DNA from 2 places in the Cytobacillus sp. BC1816 genome. Region 2 is predicted to be linked to the other one. Evidence: riboswitches for the same ligand, from Rfam matches in the RefSeq annotation. Region 2 holds a riboswitch; the other holds the start of a gene.
What was found. Region 2 has a riboswitch for preQ1 ahead of queF (preQ(1) synthase). Riboswitches for the same ligand answer to the same signal wherever they lie in the genome.

Region 1: another riboswitch for preQ1. It lies ahead of queC (7-cyano-7-deazaguanine synthase QueC); the one in region 2 lies ahead of queF (preQ(1) synthase).

What each region holds. Positions count from the first base shown of each region.
Region 1 is NZ_CP195611.1:2,519,906-2,534,757, reverse strand. It holds gene ACR42H_RS13015 (NRAMP family divalent metal transporter) at 1-1,023, opposite strand, end outside; gene ACR42H_RS13010 (LamB/YcsF family protein) at 1,413-2,183, opposite strand; gene ACR42H_RS13005 (biotin-dependent carboxyltransferase family protein) at 2,185-3,195, opposite strand; gene pxpB (5-oxoprolinase subunit PxpB) at 3,192-3,902, opposite strand; gene ACR42H_RS12995 (CBS domain-containing protein) at 4,238-4,960, shown strand; gene ACR42H_RS12990 (hypothetical protein) at 5,011-5,139, opposite strand; PreQ1 riboswitch class I at 5,291-5,333, shown strand; gene queC (7-cyano-7-deazaguanine synthase QueC) at 5,386-6,045, shown strand; gene queD (6-carboxytetrahydropterin synthase QueD) at 6,049-6,525, shown strand; gene queE (7-carboxy-7-deazaguanine synthase QueE) at 6,518-7,249, shown strand; gene ACR42H_RS12970 (ABC transporter ATP-binding protein) at 7,397-8,503, shown strand; gene ACR42H_RS12965 (ABC transporter permease) at 8,493-9,296, shown strand; gene ACR42H_RS12960 (ABC transporter permease) at 9,296-10,099, shown strand; gene ACR42H_RS12955 (ABC transporter substrate-binding protein) at 10,096-11,169, shown strand; gene ACR42H_RS12950 (divergent polysaccharide deacetylase family protein) at 11,256-12,029, shown strand; gene ACR42H_RS12945 (efflux RND transporter permease subunit) at 12,263-14,852, opposite strand, start outside.
Region 2 is NZ_CP195611.1:1,018,101-1,032,952, forward strand. It holds gene ACR42H_RS05425 (GMC family oxidoreductase) at 1-1,239, opposite strand, end outside; gene ACR42H_RS05430 (gluconate 2-dehydrogenase subunit 3 family protein) at 1,266-2,030, opposite strand; gene ACR42H_RS05435 (5-formyltetrahydrofolate cyclo-ligase) at 2,505-3,230, shown strand; gene ACR42H_RS05440 (peroxiredoxin-like family protein) at 3,242-3,688, opposite strand; gene ACR42H_RS05445 (Bax inhibitor-1/YccA family protein) at 3,899-4,540, opposite strand; gene mscL (large conductance mechanosensitive channel protein MscL) at 4,611-4,982, opposite strand; PreQ1 riboswitch class I at 5,125-5,170, shown strand; gene queF (preQ(1) synthase) at 5,281-5,778, shown strand; gene ACR42H_RS05460 (YhdT family protein) at 5,937-6,227, shown strand; gene panF (sodium/pantothenate symporter) at 6,224-7,666, shown strand; gene ACR42H_RS05470 (hypothetical protein) at 7,939-9,135, shown strand; gene ACR42H_RS05475 (aminopeptidase) at 9,368-10,600, opposite strand; gene ACR42H_RS05480 (MDR family MFS transporter) at 10,737-12,017, opposite strand; gene ACR42H_RS05485 (short-chain fatty acid transporter) at 12,133-13,446, opposite strand; gene ACR42H_RS05490 (DNA topoisomerase 3) at 13,546-14,852, opposite strand, start outside.

The DNA.
Region 1 (14,852 bases), 1.5 Mb from region 2:
GATAAGACCGTTTAATGAACCAACTAAAACTAATATTTTTACCGGTTTTCCAATCAAAACAAAAACAAATGTAGAAATGGCGATAAAGCCGACAATGACCCATTTATGATATTTCTCGACAGCAGGGCTCAATGTCCGAATGAATGAGACCGATGTATAAGCTGCACCGACAACAGAAGTAATGGCAGCTGCCCACATAACTACTCCAAATATCTTATAACCAATATTGCCCGCTGCCAGCTGGAAGACAGAAGCAGGGGGGTTGGATGGATCGAGTGCAAGGCCCTGTGAAACCACACCCAGTGCAGCAAGAAACAGGAAAATGCGCATAATGGAAGCGATCCCGATTGCACTGACTGAGCTCTTTGTGACTTCCGGCAGAGCTTCTTTTCCTTTGATTCCAGCATCAATTAAACGATGGCCGCCAGCGAAGGTAATATAACCCCCAACCGTTCCGCCGACAAGTGTAATAATGGCCAGGATATCAATTTTATCCGGCGCAAACGTTTTGACAACTGCCTCACCGACAGGAGGCTGTGCAGTAAACATTACATAAAGAGTTAATCCAATCATGACAAATCCTAAAATCTGTGTGAAACGGTCCATTAATCTGCCCGCTTCTTTTACAAGAAAGATGCCGATTGCCAAAATTCCGCTTAAAAGAGCGCCCATTTCAGGGGATATCCCGAAAATAACATTTGTTCCTAAACCGGCACCAGCAATATTCCCAATATTAAAAGCAAGTCCGCCCATGACAATCAGGGCAGCAAGGAAATATCCCAGTCCCGGAAGGACATCGTTGGCAATATCCTGTGCGCGTTTTTCAGAAACGGCAATGATTCGCCAGATATTCATCTGTGCCCCAATATCGATAATAATAGAAATTAAAATGACAAACCCAAAACTCGCAAGCAGGGTTTCTGTAAAAACTGTTGTTTGTGTCAGAAAGCCTGGGCCAATGGCAGAAGTGGCCATAAGGAAAGCGGCACCAAGCAATAGACTGGCATTAGATTGCTTTTTCATTCTTTTTCCCCCAATAATTCTTTTTGTGGTTATCTTTCGTGCTTCTTTTACCTTGCAGCAGCACTTTTAGTAATGATTCAGTGCCAATCGCGCTTAATTATAGGGCTTCAACGGCACTATTCCAGCTGATGAGTGCCATTCAAGCTTTATCATTCGACTTCAACGGCACTATTCCCCCCTATCAGTGCCATTCGCGCTTAATTATTCGACTTCAACAGAACTATACCCGACAGCCGCCCGAAAAACCTACACACTATCTTATAAAACCTCATTTGCACTATTACAAGCAGATGAGAACCATTGAAACCTATGCAGTATCAATTATTCTTGTTTTATGCGGTCATCCATAAAGGAACACCAATTTTTCATTATTTCAACGAATACCGATATTATTTCAAAAAATCGCTGATTTTTGCTACTTGGATGCCTGCTTCATTCAGAGCTTTCGGAATATATTGGGCAAATTCAAGTGCACTTTCCCCGTCACCATGGATGCATATCGTATTTGCCTCAATGGAAACATCTGTACCCTGGACAGAATGAACTTTTCCATCCTTGACCATGCGGATTACCTGATTTACAGCGTCGCTATGATCTGTAATAAGTGCATTGTTTTCCCTTCTTGAAGTAAGAGATCCATCCTCCTGGTACGTGCGGTCTGAGAACACTTCATTTGCAGAGCGGAGTCCGATTTTCCTGCCGGCTTTTACTAATTCGCTTCCAGAGAGCCCGAAAAGAATCAGTTCAGGATCGACTTTATAAACCGCTTCTGCGATTGCTTCTGATAATGGTGCGCTTTTTGAGGCCATGTTGAATAATGCACCGTGCGGTTTTACATGCTGAAGCTTTCCGCCTTCTGATTTAACAAATGCATACAAAGCGCCAATTTGATAGACCACTAAGTCATAAGCTTCCTGAGGGGTTATGTTGATATCCCTCCGGCCGAATCCATGGAGATCCTGGAGTCCCGGATGGACTCCCAGACCAACATTCTTCTCAAGTGCCATCTTAACTGTTTTTCGCATGGTCGCTGGGTCGCCGGCATGAAATCCGCATGCAATATTGGCAGAAGTTATATGATCAAGAATTTCCTCATCTCGCCCCATCTTGTATAAGCCAAAGCTTTCTCCCATATCACAATTAATGTCTACAATGTGCATCTTAATTGCCTCCTCTTGTTTTTAAAAATATACCTTGCTTTAATTCCTTTAATTTCATTTCTCTCTTAATTAATAACTGCTGCGCCTGTTCATTTGAAATTTCTGCAAAACTTAAGGAGTCTCCAGGTTTGGCCTGCGCCAGAAGGGGAAGATCGACAGCAGCAGCCTGTCCAATTTTGGGGTAACCCCCCGTTGTTTGCCTGTCAGCCAGCAATACAATCGGATTTCCATCCGGAGGAACTTGTATGGAGCCAAAATTTACAGCTTCAGATATTTGCTCAGCATGTTCTGATAGCGCAAGGGCAGGGCCTTTCAGTCTGTAACCCATTCTGTCCGATTGTGAGGTCACTTCAAAGGCATGTTTAAAAAGCTGAACCTTGCTTGCTTCAGAAAATAAATCAAATTGGCGGCCCCTGGTTATTCTGATTTCTGGATTTGCCGCTGTGTCCGGTATGAGTTCTGATGCAATACCCCAGTCGTTTTCAACAAAGGTTCTATCAAGAATCTGTTTTGTCAAATACTCCGTTATTTTCAATGACTGGAGAGAAGGTTTGCCGGTTTCCAGCAGGTCTCCTGACTTTAATGCTCTGCCTTTATAACCGCCAAGGCCTGCGCGGAGGTATGTGGATTTGCTGTTCATGACTTCAGGTACCGAAAATCCGCCCGCAACAGCCAGATAGGCTCGGCACCCTTTACGGCACTGGCCGAATTTAAGTTCACTGCCTTTTTTCACTAAAACGGATCTCCATGTCCGAACAGGCTGGCCATTGATGGAAGGGGATAGGTCCCCTCCGCAAATTGAAATGAGTGTATCCTCTTTAAATGTTAGCATTGGACCCATCATCGTTATTTCTAAAACAGGATCATTTTCTTTGTTTCCAGCCAGGAGATTGGCCATCCGGTGTGAAAAAGGGTCCATTGCCCCGCTGGAAATCACGCCATACTTTTGGTACCCGGTTCTCCCCAGGTCCTGAATGCTTGAAAGAAGTCCGGGCTTTAAAACGTTAATCATTGTTCCGTCTCCTCCCAATGATGGTATTCTTCCAGACTGATTGGCTTGAATTTGATATGGTCGCCTGCTTTCAGGAGAGTAGGGGATTCATCCATCGGCCGAAACAATTTAACAGGAGTACGCCCAATCAGCTGCCAGCCGCCTGGCGTCTCAATGGGGTAAATCCCTGTCTGCATACCGGCAATCCCTACCGTTCTTTCCGGTATCTTTAGACGTGGCGTATCCCGTCTTGGTGCGGCAATTTGCTCTGACATTCCGCCAATAAAAGGGAATCCCGGTGCAAATCCAATCATATAGACCAAGTAACTGCCTGAAGAGTGAACTTCAATAACTTCTTCAGGTGTAATCCCATTATGCTCTGCCACAAAATCAAGATCCGGCCCAAATTCTCCTCCATAGCATACCGGTATTTCAACGATTTGAGGTTCCTGCATATCATTTTCCGTCAGTTCTTCAATAAGCGGTGTTATCAGTGAACACACGAAATCAAACGGGAGCTGGCCATTTGAAAGCTGATAGGCTTCAAATGGATTATAAAAAATGGTTACAGTTGTGTAAGCAGGTATGTATTCAATCATCCATTCGGGTGGGTGCTTTTCGAGAAAGGCAGTCAGCGATTGAACTTTCCGATGTGTTTCCTTGCTGATTTCTTTCCCAAGCTCAACAAGAACAGCATCTTCCCCCAAAGGGTGTAAAGTGTATCTCATCATTTCACCAGCTTTCGCAGAAATTTGTTGTGCGGAGGAATGAAATATTATTTAGATATAATAAATATTCATTTTCGTTATAAAGAAATGCATTCATTATTCTTTCCTTTGAAAAGGTATAGTCATATCGTTTAACGGTAGAACGAAAAAAATTATTAGTAAAGTTATATATTTATGCAAAGTCCTCAGCTGAAGAATATAATATTCTATAATAGACTGAAAATTCTTTTTGTGCAAATTATTCTGCCAGTATTCATACCATTATCTTCAAAGTTTAGTTTGTCCATCATTTTGGGAATAGAGGAGGGATATTACCAATTTAGGGAGAGATCATATTGGAAGCAGACATAGAAATGAACTTATCAGAAAGATTTGAGGCTGCCTTTAACCGTATTCACAAAGCCTTAAAACAATCTGCTAAAAACGCCAGAACAGATAGATTTTATAAACTTATAGAAATACAGAAAAACCATTCGCTGATTCGATTATATGAAGATGATTTGCACCAGTTTGCCAAACTGCGAAATGCCATTGTCCATGAAAAAATAGACCTTGATTATTATATTGCGGAGCCCCATCGGGAGACGGTAGAAAAGATTGAAAGAATTGCAGGCCATTTTGAAAAGCCAAAAACAGCACTCTCCATAGCTGCAACTCCCGTATTTTATTTTTATGAAGATGGCAAGCTAGCAGATGTACTTGCCATAATCAACAAATTTTCGCACTCCCAATTCCCGATTTACTCGAGAAAAGAGGAATATTCATGGCTATTAACTTCGGCAGATATCGTGAAATGGATGGCAGAGCACTTTACAGAAGAAACAATCCAGTTGAAAAAGGTGAAAATTAAAGAGCTTTTCAACAAGAAATCGAAGCATCAAATCTCGTTTGCCGGCAAAGATACATCAATATTTGAATTAGAGGATATGTTTGAGTACTCCCGAAATAAAAGTGAAAAGCTGGAAGGGATTATTGTTACCGAGAATGGAAAGCCGACTGAAAAACCAAAAGGCATCATTACAGCGTGGGACCTCCTGGAAGCCGATTTCGAAAATTAAAATGCAAAAAAGGTGCCAGGCAACAGCTGCACCTTTTTTGCCGGTTCCGATTATTGCAGCAGTCCCAGACGTATCATAGTGGTCCTATCCTGGATATTCATTCCTGCAGACCTTCTTGCAAATGTCCCTTTTTTTGCAATGCCAAAGGAATAGCGTGAAGTCGATGTAAACCGGATCATGGCTTCAGTCCCTCCTTCAGAAATTGGCGCTGCATTATTACTTTCCCGCGATTTTGAATAATAAAACTTTTTTGCTGTATAAATTAAAGCCTTCTAAAAAATCATTAAAGATGATAATATAAACTGATAGTTCAATAACAAATCCGTGTACACGGTAGAGGTTCTAGCTACCCTCTTTAAAAAACTAAGGAAAACAGGTCTGCTTTCTTAGTGGTCCTGTTTTTCTATTTAAAGGAGAATTTTTATATGAAAAATGACAAAGCACTCGTTGTGTTCAGCGGTGGTCAGGATAGTACAACTTGCTTATTCTGGGCAAAGGAACGTTTTGCAGAAGTGGAAGCAGTCACTTTTAATTATAATCAGCGTCATAAGCTGGAGATCGAATGTGCACAGCAAATAGCAAAAGAGCTGGGAATCAGGCACCACATTCTGGATATGTCCCTATTGAATCAGCTGGCACCAAATGCACTTACCCGTGATGAGATTGAAGTTAAGGATGGGGAGGAAGGCGAGCTCCCATCCACATTTGTGCCTGGGAGAAACCTTTTATTCCTGTCATTTGCCGGTGTGCTGGCCAGTCAGATCAACGCAAAGCATATTATAACCGGGGTGTGTGAGACAGATTTCAGCGGCTACCCTGACTGCAGAGATATTTTTATTAAATCATTAAATGTTACACTTAATCTATCAATGGATCACCAGTTTGTGATCCATACACCTTTAATGTGGCTTAACAAAGCAGAGACATGGAAGCTGGCAGATGAATTAAATGCCCTCGATTATGTGCGTGAGAAGACACTGACATGCTATAACGGAATTCCGGCTGATGGCTGCGGTGAGTGTCCTGCATGCCATTTAAGGAAAAATGGCCTTGAAGAATACCTCAAGGAAAAGGAGGAGCTTTAAGCCATGTACGGTTTCAGGATTGTTGATAAACTGCAGAAAATTAATGAGGATATTAAACCCGATCAGCTGAAATACCACCAAAAGCGTGTATTGGTCAGCAAGGAATTCACTTTTGATTCAGCCCACCATCTGCATTGCTATGAAGGCAAATGCAAAAACCTGCATGGGCACACCTACAAGGTGGTTTTTGGCCTAAGCGGATTTGTGGATGACAGAGGGTTAATGATAGATTTTGGCGACATTAAAGAAATTTGGAAAAACGAAATTGAAATATTTCTGGACCACAAGTATCTGAATGAGACACTGCCGCCAATGAATACGACAGCAGAGAATATGGTTGTCTGGATTTATGAAAAAATGGCAGACAGCCTTCAAAACAGAAAAGAGCAATATATTGGGGCAAGAGTAGAATTTGTGCGCCTTTTTGAAACTCCTACAAGCTATGCTGAAGCAAGAAGGGAGTGGATGGAGGTTGAGTAAGATTCCTGTTCTTGAAATATTTGGGCCAACCATTCAGGGTGAAGGGATGGTGATCGGCCAGAAAACGATGTTCGTCCGTACAGCAGGATGTGATTATTCCTGCAGCTGGTGTGATTCATCCTTTACCTGGGATGGAAGCGCAAAAGACAGCATCCGCCAAATGGAACCGGAGGATATTTGGAACGAGCTTAAAGAGCTTGGCGGGGATGGATTCTCCTTTGTAACGATATCCGGCGGTAATCCAGCCCTTCTAAAAAATTTGAGTGATCTTATTTCATTGCTCAAAGCAGAAAAAATTAAGATCTGTCTGGAAACACAGGGGAGCTGCTGGCAGGATTGGTTTTATGAAATTGATGAACTGACCCTATCCCCAAAACCGCCGAGCTCAGGCATGAATACAGACTTCGATGTGCTCAATTATATTGTGAATAATCTTCAGACCCAAAGTAAGGCTGACCAGCAGTTCTCACTGAAGGTTGTTGTTTTTGATGATAAGGATTATGAATATGCAAAAAACGTTCATAAGCGCTATCCCGGTGTTCCGTTTTATCTGCAGGTGGGAAATGATGACACTGTTACAGCTGACGACCGAAACTTATTGCAGAGACTGCTTGACAAATATGATTGGCTCATTGAAAAAACGATACATGACAGTGATTTGACAGATGTTAAAGTACTTCCGCAGCTGCATACATATGTATGGGGCAATAAGCGGGGAGTGTAGTATCTGAATATCCCGCACCAATGGCTGCGGGATATTTTTGTTAAGGATGTTCACCAATATATGACAGATTCCGAGAAATTTATGATATTATACGTTTGAACTTAACAATACATAAGTGCTGTAATTTCTATAGATAGGGAGAGTTAGATGACAGATAACACCATTATTCGATTTAATTCCGTTACAAAAAGATATGATAATGATCCGCCGGTTTTAAAAGATGTCAGCTTTGAAATTGAACGCGGGAAGTTCTATACCCTTTTAGGGCCATCGGGCTGCGGGAAAACAACCATATTGCGATTGATTGCCGGCTTTACTGAACCTTCCGAAGGGGACATTTATTTTAATGGGCGAATAATAAATAATGTTCCAGCAAACAAAAGGCAGGTAAACACTGTTTTTCAGGATTACGCTCTATTTCCGCATCTGAATGTGTATGAGAATATTGCATTCGGTTTAAAAATCAAAAAATTAAAGAATGCAGATATTGATAGGAAAGTAAAAGAAGCGCTAAGATTTGTGAACCTTGAAGGCTACGAAAATCGGGAAATTAAAGAAATGTCAGGTGGACAGCGCCAGCGTGTGGCCATCGCGCGTGCCATTGTCAATGAACCAGAGGTTATTCTCCTGGATGAGCCTTTATCCGCACTTGATTTAAAGCTGCGGACCGAAATGCAATATGAGCTGAGGGAACTGCAGAGGAATCTGGGCATTACATTTATTTTCGTCACACATGACCAGGAAGAAGCATTAGCCATGTCAGATGAAATTTTCGTGCTTAACAGTGGAAGCATCGAACAAAGTGGAACTCCTACTGATATTTATGATGAGCCGATCAATCGTTTTGTGGCAGATTTTATTGGGGAATCAAATATTGTTGCTGGAACGATGATCCAAGATTATCAGGTAAAGTTTGCCGGAAAATTATTTGAGTGTGTTGATGGGGGCTTTGAGCCAAATGAAGATGTAGAGATCGTCATCCGGCCTGAAGACCTGGCTATTACTGCACCGGAAGACGGGAAACTGAAGGTACATGTTGACTCCCAGCTTTTTAGGGGCGTCCATTATGAAATCAGCTGCTATGACAGCGATGGCAATGAATGGCTGGTCCATTCAACCAAAAAGGCGACAGTCGGGGATCAAATTGGCCTTTATTTCGATCCCGAAGCAATACACGTCATGAGGCATGGGGAAACAGAAGAGGAATTTGATAAGCGTCTTGAAGCTTATGAAGAGGAAAGCCATGAGAACTAACTCCCGCAACTTTTATTTAATTCCTTATGTCCTTTGGATTGCCCTCTTTGTTGTAGCGCCATTGCTTCTTGTTCTGTATTATTCGTTTTTCGATATTGAAGGGCACTTCACTTTGGAGAATTATAGAAAGTTCTTTACACCCGTTTATTTAAAAATGACCCTGAGCTCCTTTTGGTATGCCTTTTTAATTACGTTATTTTCATTGCTGATCGCTTATCCGACAGCCTTTTTGCTTACTAAGACGAAACATAAGCAGCTTTGGCTCTTATTAATTATCCTGCCATCGTGGATTAATTTGCTTTTGAAAGCCTATGCTTTTCTGGGCATCTTTGGAACATATGGGGCAGCGAATAGCTTTTTGGATGTCATGGGAATAGGGGGAAGGCAAATTCTGTTCACTGATTTCAGCTTTATCTTTGTGTCGGTATACATTTTTCTTCCTTTCATGATTTTGCCAATATTTAATTCTTTAGATGAACTCAATCCAACCCTTCTTGATGCCAGCAATGATTTAGGCGGGTCTTCCTGGGTAACATTTAAACGCGTTATTTTTCCTTTGACACTTGACGGGGTGAAAGCAGGATGCCAGATTGTCTTTATCCCTGCACTTTCTCTATTCATGCTGACAAGGCTGATTGCAGGAAACCGTGTCATTACTCTGGGAACAGCCATTGAACAGCATTTTCTAGTGACACAGGACTGGGGAATGGGCTCGACCATTGCCGTATTCCTGATTATCGCAATGGTGTTCATTATGGTGCTGACAGGCAGAAGAAAGCGGGGGATTCTATAATGAAAAAGAACAGGAGATGGCCGGCGATTTATTTGGCTCTTATCTTTATCATCCTGTACGCCCCGATCTTTTACTTGATATTTTATTCATTCAACAGCGGAGGAACCATGTATCAATTCGAAGGTTTCACCCTGGATTGGTATCGGGAGCTGTTTGCTGATACCCGCTTGCTCATCATTGTCCTTAACACTATTATTATTGCCCTATTGTCTGCCGCGATTTCGACTATAATTGGAGTGGCTGGAGCACTTGCCATTGCCTATGCGAGAAAACGAAGAGTGAAAAACACGCTCTTGTCACTGAATAATGTGCTGATTGTCAGTCCGGATGTCATTATAGGCGCCTCGTTTTTGATTCTGTTTACAATGATCGGACTTAAGCTTGGATTTGTATCTGTTTTGCTTGCACACATTGCCTTTAGTGTTCCGATTGTTGTGCTGATGGTTTTGCCTAAAATAGAAGAAATGAGCACGTCCATGATTTATGCAGCCATGGATCTTGGGGCAAGCAGGTTTGATGTGCTGACTAAAGTCATTCTCCCTTATATTACTCCAGGAATTTTCGCTGGCTTTTTTATGGCCCTGACGTATTCCCTGGATGATTTTGCGGTAACTTTCTTTGTTACAGGCAACGGCTTTACCACATTGTCTGTCGAGATTTACTCACTGGCAAGACGGGGAGTTTCTTTAAATATTAATGCTTTATCTGCTTTGCTTTTCCTATTTACAATCATTCTGGTAATAGGCTATTACTTTATTACAAAACGAAATGATAAGCCGAATGGAATGGGGGTGAGGCAATGAAGAAGCTTGTTCAGGCGCTCGCCGCCGTACTAATTGTTTCATTTGCCTTGTTGTACATCGTTTCAGGGCTGAATTCCTCTCAGGGCTATACAAGCGGCAATACTTTGACCATTTTTAACTGGGGCGACTATATTGATGCAGACTTGGTGGACAAGTTCGAACAGGAAACAGGCATAAAAGTCATCTATGAGACGTTCGATTCCAATGAAGCCATGATGACCAAAATTGAACAGGGCGGCACAGCCTATGATATTGCCGTTCCATCTGAATATGCAATTGAAAAAATGAAAGAGGAAGACCTGCTTTTGCCGGTTGACCATTCGAAAATTCCGAATCTGAAATATATTGATCAGCGTTTTATGAACCTGCCTTTTGATCCCGGGAATGAATATTCGATTCCATATTTCTGGGGAACAGTCGGGATTCTTTATAACACCGATATTTTAGGAGATAAAAAAATCAAAAGCTGGCATGATTTATGGGACCCTGAATTAAAGAACCAGATCCTGCTGATTGATGGGGCACGGGAAGTAATGGGCATGGGGCTCAACAGTCTGCATTATTCTCTGAATGACAAAAATAAAGACCATTTGATCGAAGCAAAAGAAAAGCTCGATAGTCTTACTCCTAACATTAAAGCCATTGTCGGTGATGAAATCAGAATGCTGATGGAAAATGATGAAGCCGGCATTGGGGTGGTCTGGTCCGGCACGGCACAGGAGCTCATGTGGGAGAAGGATAATCTGGAATATGTACTTCCGGAAGAAGGCTCCAATCTTTGGTTTGATAATATGGTCATCCCTAAGACTGCCAAAAACCCGGAAGCGGCCCACCAGTTCATGAATTTCATCCTTGACCCGGAAAATGCGGCACAAAATACAGAATACGTTGGATATTCAACGCCGAATAAAGAAGCGATGAAATATATGGACGAAGAAACAATCTCAGATGAACGATTCTATCCCGATGAAGAAATGACAGCTCGGCTGGAGGTTTATGAGAACCTGGGAAAAAGGATGCTTGCTTATTATAATGAGCTTTTCCTTGAGTTTAAAATGCATAAAAAATAAAGTGCTGCCAGGATCAATTCCTGGCAGTTTTTGCATTGGAACTGTTTTAAAGATTCAGGGAATGCTAGCCCAAAGGAGGATGGAAAATGAAAATATTCATCAGTATATTTTTATTGATTTTTTCATTCGCAAGTATGGGGACTTCCATAAGTGCTGCCCCGCTAAAACCTGAATTGGCGATTGTCATTGACGATCTGGGAAACAACATGAAGGGAACAGCAGAAATGATGGAGCTCCCGGTGACCTTAACGGTTGCCATCATGCCTTTTATGCCAACGACAAAAGAAGATGCAGAACTGGCAAGTGAAAATGGACATGAAGTGATCGTTCATATGCCGATGGAGCCGAAAAGAGGAAAGAGGAGCTGGCTAGGTCCAGGGGCAATCACAACTGATTTAACCGATGAAGAAATCCGCAGCAGGGTGAAGAGTGCCATTAAAGAAGTGCCGCATGCCGTCGGGATGAATCATCATATGGGTTCAAGAGCCACTGAAAATGAGCGGGTCATGAGAATAGTCCTTAAAGTATGCAAAGAACAAGGATTATTTTATCTCGACAGCAAAACAACCGGCAAAAGCGTCGTTGGCAAATTGGCAAAAGAAATAGGTGTACCCTATGTAGAAAACAATATTTTCTTCGATGACATATACACCACTGCCCATATTACAAAACAGGCTGACAGACTTGCTGAAAAACTGGTGAAAAATGAACGAATTATCGCAATCGGCCATGTCGGCATCACAGGAACAAAGATGGTTAATGTGCTTAAAGAGTATATACCTGTTTATAAAGAGAAAGCAGAGATAGTGCCGCTGTCAGAACTGATTCCAGGCTATGAACTTATTGACGAAGGACCATAAATAAAATAAAAGCTGCAAGCCTGGTGTGGTTTGCAGCTTTATTCATGGTGTGTAATAAAACGGTGATGGTGAATACGGTTTGAATCCTAAAAGGTGGCCGCCCACATTCCGGTCTGGTTAGTCCCGCAACGAAGCGATGTTAGAAGAGGTGGGCGACCGTGAATATAGTATATGCAGTGATGCAAAAAGGATGCAGCAAAACCTCCCTGAATACAGGAAGGTTTTGTATGATTTTATTGATCTTGTATGGCATGGGTGTGCGGCACCTTTTTAAACGCGAGATACATCATCGGAACAATGATCAGGGTCAGGATGACCGAGAATAAAATGCCTGAGATAATGGTGATGGCAAGCGGCGTGAAGAGTGCGTCGCCGCTTACTGCAACAGGTATTAAAGCAACGATTGATGTTAATGCAGTCAGGATAATGGGCCTGAATCTGACACGACCAGCTTCTACTACTGCTTCTTGAATGGTCATTCCTGTTTTTAATCCCTGTTCCATAAATTCGATTAAAACAACAGAGTTGCGGACTACTATGCCGGTCAATGAAACCATGCCCATAACAGCAAGGAAACTGATTGGCGTTTGTGTAACGAACAAGCCTAGAATCGCACCGGCAATCGCCAGGTAAACGGCAACTAACACAAGGAATGGCAGGCCAAGGGAATTAAATTGAAATGCGATCAGCAAATAGACAAGGAAGATCACAATAATAAACAATACCGTTATTTCGGCAAAGAAATCATTTTGTGCCTGGTTTTCCCCGCCTATTGAAATACTGTAATTTTGATCATTCAATTTTTCACGTTCGTCTTCTACTAGATTTTGCACGGTTTCCTTAAAGGTTTTCTCATCCTTCGGGAAAGCCCTGATTGTAATGGCCCTTTCTCCATTTTGGTGAGGGATCCGCTGAATTTCTTCCGTTCTTTCTTCCTCAACAAGCGTATCTGCGGAAATCATTGCTGGAGGTCCACCCTGAGTACTTTCCGCTGGTATTTCCAGCTTGGATAGGTCAAGTTCTGCACCTTTTTCTCCAAGAAGGATACTCATATCTCTTTTGACAACACCATTATCAAAAGCTTTAAGCGGGATCCCTTCTGTAACCAGCCGAATCTGCTCACTGATCTCGTTTACCGTTATCCCATATTCCTCAAGAAGCTCTCTCTTCGGTACGTATTTTAAAGTTGGTTCCATACTGCCAATGTTATCGACTACAAAGTCGGCTCCTGCTTCATTCATTTCTCTGGAGAGATTATCGCGGAGTTCCAGCAGTTTTTCTAACTCAGGCCCTTTGACTGTTACCGTCACAGGTGCACCAGCAGGAGGCCCCTGCTGTATCGTTTCCATGAATATTTCTGAATCGGGATATTTCTCTCTCAAAATGGGCGACCAGTCATCGATTAACCCCTGTGCCGTCTGGCTCTCACGGTCCACCCGGGCAACAATCTGACCTGTATTGGAACCAGTCACATTAAGGGAGCTATTGAACAAGTTAGGCAAACCAGTCCCGGCAAAGACACTTGTTTCCTTCACACCCTTGTCGCTTAAAAGCATCTTTTCAATGTTCTCAAGTTCTTCAGCAGTCTCTTCAAGTGTTGTACCGATCGGCAATGACACATCTATAGTGACTTCTTCACGATCCGCAGCAGGGAAGAACTCAAAGGGCGTTAACAAAGCAAGGCCTAGGATAGCTGTAGTAACTATCAATCCTAAGAAAGAAACAAGCTTAGGTTTTTTGGAAATAGACTTTAAAAGCTTGTCAGCATATAGATCTGCTGATTTATTCAGCGGTTTTCCCAAAAGACCGGGTGCATCCGGAACTTTCCTGCTCGTTCTGCTGTACATCATGTAGCGCATCATTGGTACAAATATCAGTGCAACCAAAGTTGAAGCCAAAATGGTTGTAATCAGCACTGTTGGCAGCGCACGGATAAATGCTCCATTCCCTCCAGACAGAAAGATAAGCGGCAGGAAGGTAAAAACAATCGCCAGGGAGGACGTAACAATCGAAACCCAGATTTCTTTTGTCCCATTTATGGCTCCTTTTAATGCATTGTCCCCGAGCTTATACCTTCTCTGGATATTATCATTAACAACTATGGAGTCATCAACCAAAATCCCTAATGCGATTATGGCACCAATCACCGAGATCTGATTTAAATCAACCCCGGAAACCGGCAGGGGAATAAGCCCGATTAATACTGAAATAGGTATAGCCAGTGCAACAACAAATGCGCCTGAAACAGTAAGGCCAAGTGCTGTTGTTAATATAACCGCAATGACTGAGATGGCAAGGGATAGGAAAAGCCCGTCAAAAATCTCAGTGACAAGATGAGCCTGAGAATAATAATTCTCAATACCCACATTCTCAGGCAGGGATTTACTGAGTTCCTCCATTTTTTCGCTTACGCTTTCATCAACTGACGGAATATCCTGTCCTGCTTCCACAAAAGCTGTAAATGAAATCGAAGGTTTGCCTTTAAATGTAACAATATCTCCTTTTTCCTTCTGGACAATTTCTACATTGGCAATATCACCGAGAACGACTGATTCACCCTGGGGAGTCTTGCCTGCAAATACATTCTCAAGCTCATCCTCAGTTGTAAAATGATCGACGGTCAATTGAACGATTTCTGAATTTATTTCTTGTTTTCCTATTGGCGCAGGGTAGTATTCTTCATTTATTGCCTCGATCACATCAGGCAGAATGATGCCCTTTTCTTTTAGTGATTCTGGGTCAAGCTGGATGGCGATTTCTTCTTCAGCTAAACCTTTAATAGTTACACCTTCAACTCCTTTTAACGATTCAACTTCTTCCTTC
Region 2 (14,852 bases):
GAAATACTTAATGGAATTCTCCTTGAACTTGCTGCCCCATTTCGGTGTATCAGTCGGAACCATATTATATTGAATCGGACGGTATCCTGATTGGTTGAGGGAAATGGAGCCCCCATGGATAAAGCCAAGATCTGAGTGGTCAAAATTGTCTCCATTGTAATCATCCACAGTAGCACCAAGAGCACCGGCACCCATGAATGTATTGAATTGTTCTTCATCAAAAAATCCAGCTGATCCGGGAAGGATCTGGTAGCAATAATTCTTTCCAATAACCCCTGACCCTGTGTCAGGATTGTATGGACGCCCCAGCTTGGATGTCAGCAGCAGGCGGGTGTTGTTCATGACATAGCTTGTCAGAATAACCATTTCTGCCGGCTGGATGAATTCTTCCTTAGTTTGCACATCCACATAGCGTACTCCTGTTGCTTTTTTGCCGTCGTGAATAATTTCTGTTACATTCGAAAAGTTGCGGATATCCACATTGCCAGTTTCTTTGGCAAACGGAATGACGGCAACGGTCGGATCTGCCTTGGCACCATATTCACAGCCAAAGCGTTCACAAAACGCACAATACTGACATGGAGCCAGCTTGGCGCCATATTGGTTTTCATAAGCCTGGCTCATATTGCCGGATGGCATATGGTAAGGTTTCATACCCAATGATTTCGCTGCCTCTTTAAATCTCGATGTAATGGGTGTTTCCTTCATTGGAGGATTTGGGAATGGATTTGCTCTCTTTGGCCCTAGCTCACCTTCCTCACCGCCAATTCCTGCCGCTTTCTCAAATTCATAGAAATAAGGCTCCAATTCATCGTATGTAATGCCCCAATCCTGAACTTGAAGCCCCTTAATCTTTGCTTCTCCATATTTTTTAACCGTCTGTGATTTAATTTCGAAGTCATAAGGCAAAAAGCGGAAAGTATGGCCATTCCAGTGGACACCGGATCCTCCTAAGCCTTCACCAAGCAAAAAGGAACCAAGCTGGCGCATCGGAAGAGCTCTTTCTTTCCCCTGGTTACGGAAGGTAATCGTTTCTTTTGAAAGGTCCTGCATTAATTCATAGCGGATTCCATAGCGAAGTTCATCATGGACAACATAGTAGTCCTTGACGCCGCGCTCCTTTCCCCGCTCCAGGCCGACCACTTTTAATCCCTGTTTCCCTAGTTCAGCCGCAATGATTCCGCCGGCCCATCCAACTCCTACAATGACTGCATCTGTTTTAGGCAATGTTTTAGCCATTTTTATCACTTCCTTAAGAGATAGTACTATTTCGTATATGAATGAAGGCTATTTGGTTCAATTTCCACAAATTTTTCAGACTCAATTTGATTGATATAGCTCATCTGATGGCCAGGAAAGTCTTTCATTTTCCAGCCTTCCATATTCTTGTTTCCGGCATAGGCAGGATCTGCGTAAACGCCTTCAATAGTTGCTGCCCGGAGAATATTAAAAAATGTCCTGGAAGTAACACCCCGGAGCTCTACTTTATCCTCCTCAAAAGCGGTAAGGATTTCATCCTGCTGTTCACCCTCCAGTTCAGCGAAAGGCTTATTGAACTTATCATTGCTGTAGGTCTGCAGGGCAACAAGGCCGACATCAAAGACTTCATGCCGTTTTAAAGGGGACTGGTAACCCTGAAAGTTTGAGCCTGGGAAGAATGGGCCCAGCATATATTCCCTTGTATTGTTTCCCCATGAGCCCGCAAGCTGGTGGTCAATAAAAAATGGAACATCCAAATCATTAGCGCCAGGGCCATTTTCATCCTTTGGATAGATTCTCTCAACGGCCGCCTGAAGGATTCCGAATATCTCGGGGTTTGTGAAATATAAAGGTGACTGCTGATAGGCAACCTGATCATGCCCGTTTGTATGGGCATTCTCCTCCGTTGCTGTACCGTCTTTATTCATGTTTGCGCCAATTAAGCCGCCAAGAATGCCGCCTCCTACCAAACCGCCGGCAACTAACCCGGAATTGCGGATGAATCTCCTCCGGGACATGGTTGATTCTTGTTTTTGTTCATGTTCAGACATTTATCTAGAAACCTCCTTTTATTTGCCATTATGGTGAAAAAAATACATGTCTAAACAATGATCAGTAATTTTTTTTAGCAGATAGGGAGAAAAGAAGAGGGGTTTTAGGGGATTTAAGGCATTAAAAAAGATGCAAACCGATTGGTCTGCACCTTTTTTAAGTCCGATGACGGACAACCTGAGGATTATGATTTGCATAGGGCCGAACCGATTTTAAATATATCGGTTATAGACGAGAGTGCCTTTCGAACGCTCTGCAAACCCTCCCTGGTTTCTTGCAATGCCAATGACGAACCTTGAAGTCGCTGTTACGCTTTTCATCGTCAACCAGTCCCTTCTGTTTTGTTATTGGCCTTGCATTATTTGTTTACCACGAGATCTTGACTTAAAACCTATTTCTTTTAAAAAATGAAGTTCTTTTTCTATTCAGTTTTATCCCTTTTGGATAAAATAAAAGAAAGGAAGTGAAACGCAATGAATGCGAAGAAAGAAATCCGTGAGTACATATGGAATTTTCTTGAGGAGAACAAGCTTGGCCGCTTTCCGTTTCCTTTAAAAAATAGAATTCCCAATTTCAAAGGAGCTGAAAAAGCGGCTGCATTTGTTTTTACTATGCCTGAGTATAAAGAGGCTAAGGTAATTAAGGTAAATCCTGATTCTCCGCAGCTGCCGGTCCGTGCACAAATTTTGAAAGATGGAAAGACATTGCTGGTTCCAACTCCAAGGCTGAAAGGAGGATTTATTATGGTAAAGCCGGAATGGGTCCCAGCCGGGGAGGAGCGAAAAGCAGCGAGCCTTAAGCATATCCACTCATATGGTAAAGAAGTTCCTCTCACAGAATTGCCGAAAATTGATTTGTTTTTTGCCGGATCAGTGGGCCTTCACCGGGATGGCCGGCGTGTCGGAAAAGGGGAGGGCTATGCCGACCGTGAATATGCGATAATCAGAGAATTGGGAAATCCTGAAATCCCTGTAATTGGAACAGTGAATAGCGCCCAGGTTACAGAGGCAGATATCCCGAGGGACCCATATGATTTGACTGTCGACTGGATTGCAACCGAGAAGGAATTGATCAAAACAAATACGCCATATTCAAAGCCGAACGGCATTCAATGGGATCTTGTAACCAAGGAGGAAATGGAAGAGATGCCGGTTTTGCGTGAAATATGGGAGATCACAAAAGGAAAGGCAGCCAAGTAATTGACTGCCTTTTAAGCTTTCACTTCATCCATTTTCATTAAAACATCGTCAATCTTTGCATGATTTTCAGGGGATTCATCAATATGCTTCCATAAAATCTTTCCCTGTGGCGAGAAAAGCCATGTCCCGCCTTGAATGTAGACATCCTGAGTTTTCATGGACTTCATGACAAACTCCTTTTGTTTTTCATCCTTAGGGATAAAGCCGCCGACTTTTCCTGTTATAAATCCAAATGCTGCTTTTGAAAGAAGCTTCCACTTTGGCATTGTTTTATGCCCCATTCCTCTATAAGCTTCCCGGGATGGATCGCCAAGGATTGGAAAAGGGAACGGGCCGAATTGCTCAAGGAATTGATTGATGAATGTTCCTTTAGAAGGAGCAATGACAATGACTTGAAAACCTCTGGCTTCCAATTCACTTATGCGCTCGCGCAACTGCGCAAGATATTCTCTGCACACCGGTCAGCCAAGATGGCGGACGAAAACAGCCATTATATATTGGCCATTAATGGCCTGTTCAAGCGTAATATTTTTATCGGGATTTTGGGTTTCCAAAATATAATTCATTATTATCCCGCCTTTCGGATTTACTTCTGATCATACCTAATCTTTTTGAAGGAATAAAGAAATGAAGCTTGCACATAAAAAAACAGGAGTTCGCACTCCTGTTTAGTCCCTGCTCCCCAAAATTCCAAAAATACGAAGAATATTAATGAACAGGTTAATAAAATCAAGGTATAGGTTAAGAGCCATTAAAGGCACTTCTTCTGGTGAAACTCCATAATGCTTCATGCGGTTGAAATCGAATAGCACATATCCGCTGAATACAAGCACTCCGATAAAGGAGAATGCAAGCATAGCGTTAGAGCTTAACGGCCAGAAGATGCTGAAAATAGAGATTGCAATAAGGGCAAGCAATGCTGCCATCAGCATGCCGCCAAGGAAAGATAAATCCCGCTTGGTTGTCGTAGCGTATACAGCCAGGCCTGTAAACACAACCGTTGTCGCTGCAAGTGCGACCAGTACGGGGTTCGGGCCAATGGCAGCCAGGTAATGGGCAACAATCGGATAGGTCGTCATCCCTGAAATAAATGTGAATACATACAGGAATGGATACCCGATGGCCTTTTTGCGGCGAAGCAGGAAAGCGAAAAGCAGCATTCCGAGTTCAAGAATCATGAGCGGCAAAAACAGGGCTGGAGGGACGAAAACACCCGCCATCGTTCCGATAAAAGCAATACCCAATGATAAGGCGAATGCCCGTAAAACTGAAGGCAAATAACTATTATTTGCGGTTTGCTGTACATACATTTTTTTCATTTCTCCCCTAAAATCATTTGTATATGTATATACGTCAGAACTATTATATAAGTTTCATCATTTATTGGTTTTTTAAAAGGTCTCTTATTTCCGTTAATAGCTCAACGTTTTTATCCACAGCTGGTGCAGGAGTTGCTTCTTCTTTCTTTTTAAAACGATTGTTGATAATCCTGATAAAGATGAAAATAGAGAATGCCACAATGAAGAAATCAACCACATTCTGTATGAATAAACCGTATTTGACCTCAGCCCCGCCGACTTTTACCATCAGATCCGTAAAGTCAACTCCGCCCATCAGCAATCCCACAAGCGGCATGATGATATCATCTACTAGAGAAGATACAATCTTTCCGAAGGCAGCTCCGATAACAACCCCGACAGCCAAATCAAGCACATTTCCCTTCAGGGCAAATTTTTTAAATTCATTCCACATAACATGTCACCTTTCTAAGAAAATTAACGTAATTATACTATAAAAGAATAAATGAAAACCAGATAAAGAAGCCCCTATTGACAGAAACAGGCTTTTTCACTATAGTAACAATGACAATTATATTTCGAATATTCCCGTGTGAGCGGGAGAGGTTCATAGCTTCACCCTCTATAAAAAACTATGGCTTTGATTATAATAATCAACCATATCCATAAGAGGATATGGTTTTTATTTTTTAAGCTGTACTTTTTGGACCTCTTCTTAGGATCAGCGGGATCGTATAAAGGGAGGCTTTTTTATGTCAGGAAGAAAAGATGAGGAATTAACGGATATTACGCTATTGGGAAATCAGGGTACAAAATATCTTTTTGAATACTCGCCTGAGATTCTGGAGGCTTTTGACAATAAGCATCCAAACCGCGATTATTTTGTAAAGTTTAATTGCCCTGAGTTTACGAGTCTTTGCCCGAAAACAGGACAGCCGGATTTTGCGACCATCTATATCAGCTATATTCCGGATCAGAAAATGGTAGAGAGCAAGTCATTAAAGCTATATCTTTTCAGCTTTAGAAATCATGGCGATTTCCATGAAGACTGCATGAACATCATTATGAACGACCTTATTGAATTAATGGACCCGCGCTATATTGAGGTTTGGGGCAAATTTACGCCACGTGGCGGAATCTCCATTGATCCGTATTGCAACTACGGCAAGCCGGGGACGAAATATGAAAAAATGGCAGATTACCGTTTAATGAACCATGACCTTTACCCGGAGACAATTGACAATCGTTAAGATCATAGCTTGCTTAAAGTGAAATTTTAAAATAATATCAAAAAGGCAGAGCAATCTGCTTTTTTTGTTGCAGAAAATATACATAAGTGCGATTATATTCAGGGAATATTCTGTATTTTAGGGTACGTTACTATAATAAAGCTCTGAAGGGGGACAAAATGAAGAAAGGCATACATAAAAAAGATCCGCGCTTCAAAATCGCAGAGAGAGAGGCGTGGATTGGCATTGGTCTGGTGCTCTTCAATTTTGTATGGTGGTATGGGTTTGCCTATGGGATGGGGTCTGGGCCTGCTGGTGAGTATACATATATTTGGGGGTTGCCTGCCTGGTTTTTCTGGAGCTGTGTAGCAGGATTTGCCGTAATGGTGATTCTGGTAACAGCAGCTGTTAAGTTCCTGTTTAAAGAAGTGCCGTTTGAAGAAAACGGGGAAGGGGGAGAATCTGAATGAATTGGCAGGTAATTTTTCCTCTTCTCATCTTTTTAATTATTATTTTTCTCGTAGGCTTATGGTCCAGCAGAAAGATTGATACCGGGAGTTCGTTCCTGCAGGATTATTTTCTTGGAGGAAGGCAGCTTGGCGGTTTTATTCTGGCTATGACGATGATTGCAACCTACGGAAGTGCCAGCAGTTTCATTGGAGGTCCCGGCGTTGCTTACACACAGGGGCTTGGCTGGGTGCTGCTTGCGATGTCACAGGTTGTCACAGGTTATTTCGTTCTCATGGTGCTGGGGAAAAAGTTTGCCATCACAGCAAGAAAGTATAATGCTGTGACGCTCATCGATTTTCTAAAAGAACGATATAACAGCAGATGGGTTGTCTGGCTATCCTCTCTCAGCATCATTATTTTCCTTTTTTCTGCCATGGCTGCCCAATGGGTTGGCGGAGCAAGATTAATTGAGTCACTGACAGGATTAAGCTATTTGTCTGCTTTATTCATTTTTGCGGCTTCTGTTATGGTCTACGTGGTCATCGGCGGCTTCCGTGCTGTTGCCGTAACGGATGCTGTCCAAGGCGGAATCATGTTCATCGGCACCATGATCCTTCTGGTTGCTGTTATTGTGGCAGGTGGAGGAATACCGAATATTATCAGCGACCTGTCTTCAGAAAATCCGAATCTGATTACACCGTTTGGCTTTGATGGCGGATTGACTCCTTTATATGTATCCTCATTCTGGATTCTGGTGGGAGTTGGAGTTGTAGGCCTTCCTCAGGTCGCAGTGAGGGCCATGTCATATAAAAATGCCAGAGCCATGCACAGGGCCATTATAATCGGAACAATAGTAGTCGGCTTTATCATGCTTGGCATGCATTTAATTGGCGTATTTGCCCGTCCTATTCTTCCGGGGATTGAAGTGGGAGATAAAGTTATGCCGTTGATTGCCATGGAAGTTCTTCCTCCATGGCTTGCGGGAATTGTACTGGCTGCACCGATGGCTGCCATCATGTCAACAGTGGATTCCCTGCTCCTCCTGGTCAGCTCGGCGATCGTGAAAGATGTCTATATTAATTACATTAAGCCTGATGCCAAAGAAGCTGCCATAAAGAAACTGAGTTTTGCGGTTACAGCCCTGCTTGGAATTCTGGTTTGCATCATGGCTCTCAGTCCGCCCGATTTGCTGATCTGGCTGAATCTCTTTTCTTTTGGGGGACTGGAAGCAGCATTCATATGGCCAGTTGTGCTGGGCCTATATTGGGCTAAGGGAAATAGATATGGGGCTGTGGCCTCGATGATAACCGGAACTGCTTCGTATATTTTATTCCATACTTTTTATCCAAATGCATTAGGCATGAATACAGTCGTATTGCCTATTGCTTTGTCACTTGCTGCTTACGTATCTGTAAGTCTATTGACCGAAAAACATGCATCGGCACCAGCAGAAATATAAGCATTAGGCTCCGGAAACTATTCCGGGGCCTCTTGTCTCTTACTGTAAAACGCTGATAAATAGGGCATATGGCGTTTTATTCAACCGTATAAGTAAAGCAGGAGAAGAGTCATATATAAAGGAAACGGGAGGAAACCCTTGTTTTTGTAAAAAAATGAGCATATTGATAGGTTTGTAGAAACGATCCCTATTTGTTACACTTAATTAGTTGAAACGTAATTGTAACATTTGACTTTAAATGGAAATGTTTTTATAACATTAGGGAGAATATAATGAAAAATTTTATAAATATGATCATGATTGCCATGCTGTCATCCGCTATAGCAGGATGCTCAAATGAAATAAATGCATCTTTAAATACAGAAGAAATAAAATTTGAAAAAGAAGATAAAGTGGAAGCTGAACAGAATACATCAGCTGTACAAGAGGTCGGGAAAGAGAAAAAAGATACTGTTTGGCTTGAAGGCAAGTCACTATTCCAGGTGGACGCAGCAGATGGAAAAATGAAATATACAGTTTATCTATATGCTGAAGATGAAAGAAGAACCATCCTGGAAGAGGACAGTGCGAAAGGGAAGAAAGGCGATTCTTATTTTACAGGACATTACTCAGTTTACCTGGCTGAGAAAGGGTCGAAAGAGGCTTATAGACAGGAAGCCTTGAATAACAGTGCTGAATTGTCATTTAACCCTTCGAAGGAGCAGGTTTACACTCAGAAAATGAGGAACAAAACCATCATTTCGATTTTTCAGTCCAAGGGGGAAAATGCGGTTAAGGGCCAGCTGCTGGCGATTAAAGATGGAGAAGTGCTTAAAATCAATACAGAAAAAGAAGTGATCACTTCCTCCAAAGCGAAAATAAAAAATATTAATCAGAAGTATCTTCAAACTGCCCAAAATAAGAATGATAGATGGGTTATTTCAACATGGCTATTTAATGAAGAAACCCTTTCAATGAGCCTTCATGACCGAATAGAGCTGAACAAAGAAGATCATTCTGATATCGACTGGATGAATCTGTGGTTAAAAGAGGAAGCCCTATACTATCCTTTTAAAAACCTGGCACTCAGCGTGGATGCCATTGAAAAAGCCAAACAGGGAATTCCGCTCGGAAGCCCTTATCCAATTGGCACAAACATATCTGAAATTAAGAAGTCAGATCCAAATTATATTAAGGAAGGGTTTGAAAATGGAAGCCCTTTTGTCATGTACCCTGAAATCACCTATTATTTTGAACGGGAAACCGGAAATGTAACCGCAATTTCTATTCCTGGACAGCGGGTGAGAACTTTCATTGACGAGATTACTGCTATGTTTGGCACTCCTCTTGAAGTAAGGGAAGAGGTGCTGTCAGGTAAAACCATTTCCACCTACCTGGCAGATAAATATTCCATAGAATTCATTTCTGATTTAGAAGGAAACGTTAGTGAAATAGTATTGATGAAAACAAAAAACCATGCGGCACAATGACCGCATGATTTTTTTGTAAAATAAGAAAGCATTATACTTTGAACTTCAAGAACCGTCTAGCGCAAGCAGCCTACCCCCTCGGGGTCACAAGTCAAGCCGCCCAAAAGACAAAGGACGCCTTTCCGGGAGGCTCGTCTTGTGCTTGAGGCCCACAGGATGTGGGTCATGCAGACGTTGCCACAGGACGTGGCGTACTTAGTCTGCGTTCCCTCGTGGGCAATGCGCTTCCGCTTTAAAATGCCCAATCACCTTTCCTGAACACGGGTTCAGCGTTGCCTTCTTCAGTAATTCCATCGATATCCATTTCAGCGGAACCGATCATGAAGTCAACATGTGTTAAGCTTTCGTTCAAGCCGTTTTCAGCGAGTTCTTCACTGGACATTTTCTTGCCGCCTTCAATGCAGAATGCATACGCACTGCCGATCGCAAGGTGGTTTGAAGCATTTTCATCAAATAAAGTATTATAGAAAAGCAGGTTGGACTGTGAAATTGGCGAGTTGAAAGGAACCAGAGCCACTTCACCAAGATAGTGGGAGCCTTCATCTGTCTCAACAAGCTGCTTAAGAATCTCTTCGCCTTCTTCGGCCTTCACATCGATAATACGGCCGTTTTCAAATGTCAGGCTGAATTTGTCGATGATATTTCCGCCATAGCTTAAAGGCTTTGTGCTGGAAACCGTGCCGTTAACACCTGTCTTGTAAGGTACCGTAAACACTTCTTCAGTTGGCATGTTAGCCATGAATTCGTGTCCCTGTTCATTAATGCTGCCTGCCCCGACCCATAAGTGGCCTTTTGGAAGCTCGATTGTCAGGTCTGTACCTGGAGCTTTATAATGAAGCTTCTGATATCGCTTGCTGTTCAAATAATCCACTTTTTCATGAAGTGTTTCATCATGCTTTTTCCAGGCTTCAACCGGGTTATCCAAATCAGCGCGAGTTGCTTTGAAAATAGCTTCCCAAAGCATTTCTACGCGCGATTCTTCCGGTGCGTCAGGGAATACCATGTTTGCCCAGGCTTGAGATGGAGCTGCAATGACAGTCCAGCTTACTTTATCAGACTGGATGAATTTTCGGTGTTTTGCAAGCGCCTTTCCTGCAGCTTTCTGGAAGCTTGCGATTCGTTCTGATTTCACGCCTTTCAGCAAATCTGGGCTTGCTGAAACGATTGACATGAATGCCGCACCCTTTTCAGCTAAATCTTCGACTTCCTTCGCACGCCATTCCGGGTATTCGGAGAAAGACTCATCCGGTGCCAAATCGTACTTTGTGCGAGTAACTGCATCATCGCTCCAGTTCACAACTACGTTATGAGCTCCCGCTTCATAGGCCTTTTTAACAATTGTACGAACCAGTTCAGCTGCATCAAGTGTTGTGTTAATAACAAGGGTCTGTCCTTTTTGTACATTTACACCGACCTTTACGGCAAGCTCTGCATATTTCTCTAAATTCGTTTGAAATTGATTCATTATGTATTCTCCTTTGTCAGAATCTTCATTTTCATTGTAGCTGTTCTGTTTGCAAAAAGAAACCTATTGAACTGAAAATCGTGCCCAAGAACCTTGGGTCTCCATCTGTGGATGGAGACGTAATTAAAAAGGAACCTTATACAGATTCCTTTTTGGCATGGAATGCATTATTTTTTTCAGGTAAAGCAAACATCAGCCAATACAAAAACGCACTTACAACAGCCAGCAGCGCCAGTATTAAGAAAGTCCAGTCATATCCGATCCAGACTGTAAGCGGAATGGAGATAGGTGCAATGGTTTTCCCGATTGTGAATCGAAGGGAGGCAGCTGCAAAGTACTGACCCCGCATATGATCTGGAGCAATTTTTGATACATAGCTCTGCTGAAGGCCAGCTGTCATTAATTCACCCATAGTGAAAACGGCCATAGCCAGAATTAATCCCCATATCCATTGCGTTTGCCCAAACATGATGATGGCTGCTGCATAAGTAAGAGATGATAAGATAAAGACATTTCTTTCCTTGTACTTTAACATCATTTTCGTTACGGCTACGGTAAATAAGGCTACGAGGAAACCGTTCTCAGACAGCAGAATGCCAAAAGCCTGTTCTCCCTGAACAGAAAAGGACCAGTCATTCCATTTAAAAAGAGACTGATTATGAACTGCTTCATTTGTATAGACAGGTATTAATAGATCAAGCTGCATAAAAGTCTGTGCAGCCAGAACACCTGCTATGATAAAAAGGAGAAAGGTTTTGTCCCTGAAGATAATGCCATAATCTTTCGTTTGCTTTAATAAAACTGCATGCCATTTACTATTTCCGCTTTCTGTATGTATTTGTATTGGCAATGTTTCCCTTGTCCACCGGAAAAGGATGAAAGATAACAGAATACAGATAATGCCGGCGGCCATAAGAAGCTGAAAACGGTAATGGACATAGAAAATAGCTCCTAAAATGGGACCCACCACAACTGCAATATTAATTGAAGTGTAAAAAATAGCAAATACCTGGCTTCTGTCCTTTTCCTCCACCACATCGGCAACCATTGCCTGGCTTGCCGGCCAATAAAATGAACCGAATATTCCCACAAAAGCAAAGCAGATAAATCCAAGCACCGGAGAATTCAGCCAGGGTGAACTGGCAAATCCAAAAATGATAAATGAAAGTCCCTGTCCGAATGCAGAGAGAACCATCATTTTCTTGCGGCCAAAGCGGTCAGCTGTGTAACCGCCCATTAAGTTGGCAAGTACGGAGAATACCTGAGAAAAAATGAGCAATAAGCCAGCCTTGTCTTTTCCGAATTCATCCGCGAAATAAATCGTTAAAAACGGGAAGAACATCCAGAATGTAATATTCATAAGCGCTTCCCCAAATAACCTTACTTTTAAATTCTTATCCCAATCTTTTATTTTCATGCTGTTTCCCCAACTTCAATCTCAGAATAACGATATCATACTACCAAAATTGTAAGAAACACAAGAAGACTTTTTCCAAAAAAGCCAAACCTTGATTAGGCTTGGCTTTTCTTAATCAATATACAAAAAACATCAAAATCGTAGTAACAATGCCCACCCATATGGCCAGCAATGCACAGTAGCCCATTATATGACGAATATGGAGGCCGACCACACTTAGTATAGGAAGGGCCCAGAAAGGCTGGATCAGATTCGTCCAGGCATCACCCCAGCCTACAGCCATAGCAGTAATGGCGGGATCCACACCAAGCTGGAGACCGGCAGGCACTTGAAGCGGCCCCTGCAATGCCCACTGTCCGCCGCCTGAAGGAGCAAGAATATTAACGAGACCGGCGGCCCAATAGGTGAATATATCAAAGGTGTCTTTACTTGCTATAGATGCCATCCCATTAATTATAGACTCTGCTAACCCGGAGCTGCCGAGAACGGCGATAATGCCGGCGTAAAATGGGAATTGCAGAATGATAGGGGAAATGGCAGAACCCGCTTCTTTAAAAGCATTGGCGTATTGTACGAGCGATTTGTGAAGGATGAGTCCTAACGATAGAAAGGCAATATTGATAATATTCAAGTCAAGGTCACGCCCGTTTACAAACTCAAATATGACATAGATTAACCCGATTAATCCGGTAATGATCCCGAGAAAGGGTGTTCTTTCGAGCTTTCCGGCGGGAGTTTTTAAAACTTCCTTCTGTTCAGCTTCCTGCTTGGGTGCCTCAGGGGGAACGTATGAGATAATGTCTTTTTTTGGTGCCATCAGCACAATGAAAATCGGCATAGTAATAACAAGAGCAATTAAAATAGCAATTGTTCCAGGATGGAAAATGGTCTCCGAAGTTGGGATGACGCCAGCCACTTCCTCCAGAAAATGGCCCTTGGTTGCAACAGTCAAACCAATTGAGCTTGATAATCCAGCAGTATAAAGAGCAGTTGGTGCATAGGCTGCAGCCACTAATAGGGGGAAGTGTGCGTTCTGATTTCTTTTCCCTACTTCACGGGCAATAATGGCGCCAACGACAACAGCAAGGCCCCAGTTAATATAATAAGCTGCAGATGAAACGAGAAAAGTCAGCACGTAGGCCTGGTTGGCTGTCTTCGCTTTGGAGGACAGCTTTTCAAGTATACGCTGTACAGAAGGAACAGAAGCAAGCGCCATGCCTGTCATTAAGAGGAGCACCATTTGCATAGTAAAAGCAAGATACACCCAGAAGCCGTCACCGAAGGATTTAAACAGCTCAACAGGTTCGGAAGGCTTCATGAAAAACCCTGCAATAAACACAAACAGAGTCATTAATACCGCAATGACAAAGGCGTCCGGGAGATACCTTTCCACAAGCTTGGAGAAACGGTCTGCCACTCTGGTTAACATCTTATCACTCTCCTTTCAGTATAGTACATGCTATGGAGAGGACAAGCTGAGTATGACTGTTCATACAGAAAGAGCCCTGGCATCAGCCAGGGCTATATATTAATCCTTATCTTCCATGGCAGCCTTAAGCAAATCACCAAGACTTGTTCCAAAGGAATCTTCCTTCTGGGTGTATTTCTGAACAAGTTTTCGTTCTTCCCGTTTGTTGATGGCTTTCTTTTTGTCCTGGGCTTTTTCCACCACATTACATGGCCGGCACTGGAAGTATGCTCCTGCTTTGCCCTGGTGGATCTCCATTTTTTTGCGGCACTGAGGGCAGCGGCGGTTTGAAAGCTTTGGATCTTTGCGCTTTCGGAAATTGCAATCAAGATTAGAACAGACAAGTATTTTTCCGTCCTTGGTATTCCTTTCTTTTAAGAAGGAATCGCATTCTGGACATTTTGAGCCCGTGAGATTGTGGGCACGGTAAGATTTATCGCTCTTTTTAATTTCTGAAACCAATGTCCGTGTCTGCTTGCGGATATTCTGCAGAAACTCTTTGGGATCTGCTTTTCCTCGTGCGATTTTCTCCAATTCCTGTTCCCATTTAGCAGTCAGTTCAGGTGATTTCAGATCTTCATTCACGAGGTCCATCAGCTGTTTGCCCTTTTTAGTCGGGAACAGACGTCCATTTTGCCTTTCAATCGCTTCCGTATCAAGGAGCCGTTCAATGATTTCCGCTCTTGTCGCAGGTGTTCCCAGGCTGTATTTTTCCATCTGTGTCAAAATGTCAGCTTCGGAATAGCGAAGAGGAGGTTCAGTATGCTTGGCGGACAATTCAGCCGTTTGTACCGTAAAGCTCTGTCCTTTTGAGATGTTCTTCAGGCTCTGTTTACCTGTTTCTTCATCACTGCTTCGTTCAACCTTGCGATAACCCAGGTCGATAACTGCTGTTTCCTTAGCTGTGAATGTCTCACCGTTTACATCAATCGAAGCATGGATGGTTTCATACTTATAAGGGTTATGGAAGATGGCCAGAAATCTGCGCAGAATCAATTCGTACAGCTTTCGCTCATCAGCAGACAAATCACCGAGGTGTACACGTTCTTCAGTGGGAATAATTGCATGATGATCAGTTACTTTTTCATTATTAAAGACTCGCTTTGCCAGGACCTTGCCCTGATTCGCAAGGATCGGCTTCACTTCGTCCTTATAGGAAGCTGCAATGCCATGAAGACGATCCATCATGGTGGCTTCCATATCTTTTGTCAAATAGCGTGAGTCTGTCCGCGGATAGGTGACAAGCTTATGCTGCTCATAAAGTTTCTGCAGTACATTTGACGTTTTCTTGGCGGAGAAGCCGTAACGCTTATTGGCGTCACGCTGCAGCTCAGTCAAATCATAAGGAAGCGGCTGCGGCTCTGCTT